DNA from 2 places in the Arthrobacter sp. MDT2-3 genome. Region 2 is predicted to be linked to the other one. Evidence: riboswitches for the same ligand, from Rfam matches in the RefSeq annotation. Region 2 holds a riboswitch; the other holds the start of a gene.

Region 1 (3,403 bases), on a different contig from region 2:
TCCATCTCGGCTGTGGCGTTCAGCTTCATGGTGCAGGAGCCCAACGGGATCATGGTGCGGTCCAGCGCCAGGTCCCGGTCGCTGAGCTTGCGGATGTAACGGAGGAGCTGGGTCTCCGAACGGTAGGTGTTGAACACGGGGTGCTGCAGGAAGTCGGAGGAGCGTTCGACGGCGGCATCCAGGCCGAACCCATCCGCCACCTCAGCCAGCCCGGCACCAAAGGCGGCCAGGACGCCGTCGACAATGTCCGCGGTTGTCGTTTCATCGGTGGAGAAGCCCACCGTGTGCGCGTCGATGCTGCGCAGGTTGATTCCCCTGGCCTCTGCTGCGGCGATGATGCCCGCGGCCTTGCCGGGAACGGAGACCGTGACAGTGTCGAAGAAGCTGGTGTGCACTACCTCCAGGCCGGCGGCCTTGAGCGAAGCGGCAAGGGTCCTGGCGTGGGCGTGGGCGGACTGCGCAATCGCCTTCAGCCCCTGGGGTCCGTGATAGACGGCGTACATTGAGGCCACGATGGCCAGCAGGGCCTGCGCGGTGCAGATGTTCGAGGTGGCCTTCTCGCGGCGGATGTGCTGCTCGCGGGTCTGCAGGGCCAGGCGGTAGGCAGGAGTTCCCGCGGAGTCCTTCGAGACGCCCACCAGCCGTCCGGGCATGGAGCGTTCAAGGCCTTTCTGGACTGCCATGTAGGCGGCGTGCGGGCCGCCGTAGAACAGCGGGACACCGAAGCGCTGTGCCGAGCCGACGGCGATGTCCGCGCCCTGCTCACCGGGGGGCGTGATGAGGGTCAGCGCGAGCAGGTCGGCCGCGACGGTCACGAGGGCGCCGCGCTGCTTAGCGTCGGCGATCACGGCGCTGTGGTCAAACACCCGGCCGGAAGCCCCGGGCTGGTGCAGGACCACGCCGTTGATGGGGCCGTCGGGCAATCCCGTGGAGAGGTCCGCCACCTCAACCTCGAAGCCGAGTGCCTCGGCGCGGCCCTTCACGATGGCGATGGTCTGCGGCAGGCAGTCGGCGTCCAGCACAGTCTTGCCGTCCCGCACCTCTTTGTTTTTGTTCGCGCGGCGCATCATCAGCACGGCCTCGGCCACGGCGGTGGCTTCATCCAGCAGGGAGGCGTTGGCGATGGGCAGTCCCACCAGGTCCTGGACCATGGTCTGGAAGTTCAGCAGCGCTTCGAGCCGGCCCTGGGAAATCTCGGGCTGATAGGGCGTGTACGCGGTGTACCAGGCCGGGCCTTCGAGGATGTTGCGGCGGATCACCGGCGGCGTGACGGTGTCGTAGTAGCCCTGGCCGATCATCTGCACGGCGGTCTTGTTCTTGGCTGCCAGAGTGCGCAGTTCGGCGAGCGCCTCCACCTCGCTCAGTGCGCCCTTCAGTTCCAGCGCGGAGTCCTGGCGGATGTCCTTGGGGACCGCGGTATCCACCAGCGCGTCCACGGTGTCGTAGCCCACGGCCTTGAGCATGGTGTCGACGTCGGCCTCCCGGCGTGCGCCGATGTGCCGGTCAACGAAGGTGGCAGCAGCGGGGGCGGCAATAGCCGGAGAGGCGGGGGCCGGAGATACAGTCACGGGGAACTCCATAGCTAAGGCGGCATCAGGGTACGCCGCATCGATTCGGGTTCCTCCCCGCTCTGTATTGGACCTGAGAGTTTCCGCGTTGCCTGCATCCGCTGGCCCCGCTTGCACCGTCGGTGAGCACAGCAGTCCAGGTATCCGGGGAACCGGATGCCAGGCGGACGGCCTGCTACTTTCCAGAGTTGCCTCGCCGCGGCGGTACATGGGCCTGTGAGATTCCTGGGGAGGTATTGCTCCTACGGCGCCTGCTTGTACCTTCTGGCAGAACTCTCCCGCCGCAGATCAAAGGCTATTCATTTGGGTTTTCCTGGTGGCCGGCGACGGCCCACACATGCAGTAATTCTCCTATGCCGCGGGCTCAGGAGCAAATACCGGCTAGCCCCTGAGCCTCTCGACGGCGGCCAGGAGTTCGTCGACCTCGGCCTGCCTGTCGCCGGCGTTTCCGGACGGCCCGCTTTCCCACATGGCGTTGAAGTACAACCCGTCCCCCATATACAGGACGGCCTTTGCCATCGCAGCGCCCACGTCCTTGCCGATCAGGTCCAGCCATTGCTGCTGGATGACTGCGAAGCGGCGGCGGGCATCCTCGTGGGCCACCTCGGCGAGTCGCGTCACGGCGACAAAAGAACGGTCCATGGGGGTATCGGACCAGAGGGAGGACCGGATGAAGTAGGCCGCGGCCCCCTCGGGCGCGGCGGCCATGGCTGCGAGGTCATCTCCTGCCAAGCGGTCCAACCGCTCCAGGGTGGCAGTGATCAGCGCTTCCTTGTTGGGGAAGTGGTACAGCAGGCCGCCCTTGGAGACGCCGGCCCGCTTTGCCACCGCATCCAGCGTGGCGGCCCTCTCCCCCACGTCGATCAGGAGTTCTTCAAAGGCATCGAGGACTGCATCTCGCGCTACGGGTTTTCGGGGCATGCCTCCCATCATGCATCGCGGGTAGTGGATTTCTTAACTATACCGTCTGGACGGTATAGTTATTCCATGACACCGTCCACCGCCTCCCAGCAAGCACTCACCCGCACTGCCCCGACGGCCCCGGATCCCACCAGGGGCACGTGGCGCGACTGGCTTGCGCTCGGGCTGCTGATGTTCCCTGTCCTCCTCGTGGCAGTGGACAATACCGCCCTGACGTTTGCGCTGCCGGCAATTGCGCGCACGCTGGGAACCTCGGGAGTGGAGCTGCTGTGGATTGTGGATGCCTATCCGCTGGTGCTGGCTGGATTGCTCGTGGCCATGGGGAGCCTGGGCGACCGGATTGGACGCCGGCGGCTCCTGATCATCGGCAGCATCGGCTTTGCAGCCGTATCAGCAGTAACGGCCTTCGCTCCCAGCGCCGGCTGGCTGATTGCCGGACGCGCGGCCCTGGGTTTCTTCGGCGCCATGCTGATGCCCTCCACACTTTCCCTGATCCGCAACATTTTCGTCGATCCCAACCGCCGGCGGCTGGCCATTGCCATCTGGGCTGCAGGGTTTTCCGGCGGCGCCGCCCTGGGCCCAATATTTGGCGGGTGGCTCGTTGAGCAGTTCTGGTGGGGAGCGATACTCCTGGTGGCCGTGCCCATCATGCTGCCCCTGCTGGCCTTCGGACCCGCATTCATCCCCGAGTCCAAGGACCCAACACCTGGGCGGGTGGATGCGCCGAGCATCCTGCTCTCGCTGCTCACCATGGTTCCGGTGGTCTACGGCATCAAGGAATTCGCCACCGAAGGTGCCGGACCGCTGGCCCTGGGCAGCCTGGCCTTCGGCCTGGCAATGGGTGCCACTTTTGTCCGGCGGCAACAGCGGCTCAAGAGCCCGCTGCTGGACATGTCCTTGTTCCGCAACCGGGT
Region 2 (3,403 bases):
TAGCCAGCATTCACTGCATCGCGCGGGAAGTAATGGTTGCCCTCCACCACCACGGTGTCCGTGGATTCGGCGATGACTTTTCCGTTCCAGATAGCCCTGACCATGTGGTTCCATTCTGTTGGGTGCCGCCGCATGCGAATGCCGCTCGTAGGTATCCCAACGGCATAGTGTGCGCACTTGTTCCCGGAGGGCGGGTTCCAGCGCCCCGATCTGAATCACCGGCGTAAAGTTCGATGGCGGCGCTACCGCGGGCCTTGGTCGATGACGCAGAAACGGTTCCCGTCGGGGTCGGCGAGCACCACGAAGTCGGAGTCCTCCGGATACAGGTCCCAGTCGACGCTCCGGGCGCCGAGCGAGATCAGCCGCTCCACCTCTGCTGCCTGGTCGTCAGCATACAAATCCAGGTGGATGCGCGGGCGGTCCTGCACGGGCGTCTCGCTCAGCATAAGTGCCAACTGCGCTCCCGGTCCCGACGCCGGCACGAGGATCACCCAGGTCTCATCCCCGGGCTCACGGGGAACGTAGCCCAGGGCGGCGTGCCAAAAAGCTGTGGCGCGGGCGACGTCATTGACGCCAAGGACGGTGCTGCCAATGGTCAACATCCGCCCAGCCTAACCACAGCCCCCGCCGTCTGTCCCCGGCGGCGGGGTAACGATCAACAGCACCACTAGACTCGCCTGCATGGGGGAAAACAACACACCTGACGCACAGAAAACGCCAAAACCTGCCCGCTTCTTCGGAGCCGCGCTGCCGGTAGCTGCCCTCGCCGTGGTGCTGGTGGGGTGCTTCGTCGCGTGGAGCAACAGCCAGAATGTCAGCTTTGGCTGGTTCGCGTACGCGCCGCTGAGCAACGAGCCCTTCAGTGGAAACGGCTTGGCGTTCGTTACGCCAGGGACGCAGGCAGGCCTGGCAATCGCCGTCGCGGGTTTGCTTGTCCTGGCATTCTGGGCCGGGTACCGCATCGGCACAACAGCCGGCCCCAGGAAGCGGTAGCTGCTCTAAGCAGCTTTTACAGCCGGTCCACTCCGCTGATCCCGAGCGTGCGCGCCAGGCTGTTGGCGATATCCCACAGTGCAGCCACTTCAGCATCGTCATAGCCGGCTTCGCGGTGGGCCAGTGCGACTTCCAGTTGGGCCGCCAGATGCCTCCTGTCGCGCGCGGATACGGCCACCACACCAGCGGCCGTCTTCACCTTGCGGACATTCAGGGTTTCGGCGCCGCCCCAGCGCTGTCCGCCCAACATGAATTCGGCACGTGTGACCTCTTTGAAGCGGGACGACAACTCACTGAGCAATTCGGAGACCGCAGCGGGATGGGACTGGTCATCTACCGTGATGTGGACGGCAATAGTGTGGCTTGTCATCATGGCTCATCCCGCCTTTAGGGGCTATTAATCATCCCGTAGTCCCTTCCACTTGTCAGCCTCCTCCCGCCCCAGAATGCCCCCCGTTTTGCATCCAGCCCCGCAACCCGGTATGGTGTGAGCCGTGTCACCCACCAGTGGCACGTGCTGATGATCTGCGGCGGGAGAGTCCTGCCGGTACGTTCTGCAGGCGCCGTAGGAGCAAATCCTCCCCAGGAATCTCTCAGGCCCACGTACCGCCGCGGCAAGGCAACTCTGGAAAGCAGTCCGGGCAACCGGGCTCACCGACGGTGCAAGTGGCGCTCTGCTGAACAGCAAAGCAACGCAAAACTCTCAGGTTCAATACAGAGCGGGGAGGAACCCGAATCAACGTGGTGTTTCGGCACCACCTGAATTATGGAGTTCCTCTCATGACGGTTCAATCGTCCCCAACCACCTTCGCAGACCGCCATATCGGCGCGCGCCGCCAGTCCGACATCGACACCATGCTCAAGGCCGTCGGCTACGACAGCGTCGATGGCCTCGTGGACAGCGCGGTCCCCGATTCCATCCGCCAGGACAAGCCCCTCACCCTCGAGAGTGCCCTCAGCGAAGTCCAGGTCCTCGCCGAGCTCCGCGAGCTTGCCGGCAAAAACAAGACGGCCGTGCAGATGATCGGCCAGGGCTACTACGACACCGTGACCCCGCCGGTGATCCGCCGCAACATCCTCGAAGCCCCCGCCTGGTACACCGCCTACACCCCGTACCAGCCGGAAATCTCCCAGGGCCGGCTCGAAGCACTGCTGAACTTCCAGACCATGGTGCAGGACCTCACCGCGCTCCCGGTAGCCAACGCCTCCCTCCTGGACGAAGCCACCGCCGTCGCTGAAGCCGTGCTGCTGATGCGCCGCGCGAATAGGGCCAAAGGCCAGAACGCAGGCGCCAAGGACGGCAAGACCGTCCTCGACGCCGACCTCCTCCCGCAGACCATCGCCATCGTGCTGGGCCGCGCCGAAGCCCTCGGCTTCGAGGTGGAGATCGCCGACCTCACCAATGGACTGCCCGACGGCGACATCAACGGTGTTGTTCTCCAGCAGCCCGGCGTCTCCGGCCGCGTGTGGGACCAGTCCGCCGTCATCGCCGAGGCCAAAGACCGCGGCGCCCTGGTCACCGTCGCCGCCGACCTCCTGGCCCTCACCCTCATCACCCCGCCGGGTGAGCAGGGCGCGGACATCGCCGTCGGCTCCACCCAGCGCTTTGGCGTGCCGTTGTTCTTTGGGGGACCGCACGCCGCCTACATGGCTGTCCGCCAGGGCATGGAGCGCACCCTCCCCGGCCGGATCGTGGGTGTTTCCAAGGACGACGCCGGTGTCCCCGCCTACCGCCTGGCCCTGCAGACCCGCGAGCAGCACATCCGCCGCGAGAAGGCCACCTCCAACATCTGCACCGCGCAGGCACTGCTCGCTATCGTCTCGTCCTTCTACGCCGTCTATCACGGCCCCGACGGACTGAAGGCGATTGCCGAAACCGTCCACCACAACGCCCGCGCCCTGGCCACCACGCTGAAGACCGCCGGACGCGATCTGGTGTCCGACACCTTCTTCGACACCCTCACCGTCCGCGTGCCCGGCAAGGCAGCGAAGGTGATCACCGCCGCCGAAGCACACGGCATCAACCTGCGCCTCATCGATGCGGACACAGTTGGCGTGTCAGTCGATGAAACCACGACGCCGGAGGTTCTCTCCTCGGTTGCCGTCGCCTTTGGCGCCGGTCCCGTTGCGTCCGGCGAGGGTTACGAGCTGCCCGAGTCGGTGCTGCGCAGCTCCACGTACCTGCAGCACCCGGTCTTCAACACGCACCGTTCGGAGACCCAGCTGCTGCGCTACATCCGCCGCCTCTCCGACCGGGACCTGGCGCTGGACCGCACCATGATCCCGTTGGGTTCCTGCACCATGAAGCTGAACGCCACGGCCGAGATGGAAGCCATTTCCTGGCCCGAGTTCGCCTCGATCCACCCGTTTGCTCCGGATTCGCAGACCGAAGGCTGGCGGGAGCTCATTG

What was found. A riboswitch is a leader RNA that binds a small molecule or an ion and turns the genes downstream of it on or off. The one in region 2 is predicted to bind glycine.
Region 1: another riboswitch for glycine. It lies ahead of gcvP (aminomethyl-transferring glycine dehydrogenase); the one in region 2 lies ahead of gcvP (aminomethyl-transferring glycine dehydrogenase).

The regions. Positions count from the first base shown of each region.
Region 1 is NZ_JBNHFS010000009.1:20,164-23,566, reverse strand. Features, by position in the region: gene gcvP (aminomethyl-transferring glycine dehydrogenase) at 1-1,580, opposite strand, end outside; glycine riboswitch at 1,761-1,859, opposite strand; gene AC5RUQ_RS19875 (TetR/AcrR family transcriptional regulator) at 1,950-2,489, opposite strand; gene AC5RUQ_RS19870 (MFS transporter) at 2,556-3,403, shown strand, end outside.
Region 2 is NZ_JBNHFS010000004.1:127,584-130,986, reverse strand. Features, by position in the region: gene AC5RUQ_RS13365 (DUF427 domain-containing protein) at 1-104, opposite strand, end outside; gene AC5RUQ_RS13360 (VOC family protein) at 243-602, opposite strand; gene AC5RUQ_RS13355 (hypothetical protein) at 682-993, shown strand; gene AC5RUQ_RS13350 (hypothetical protein) at 1,010-1,366, opposite strand; glycine riboswitch at 1,515-1,612, shown strand; glycine riboswitch at 1,614-1,721, shown strand; gene gcvP (aminomethyl-transferring glycine dehydrogenase) at 1,774-3,403, shown strand, end outside.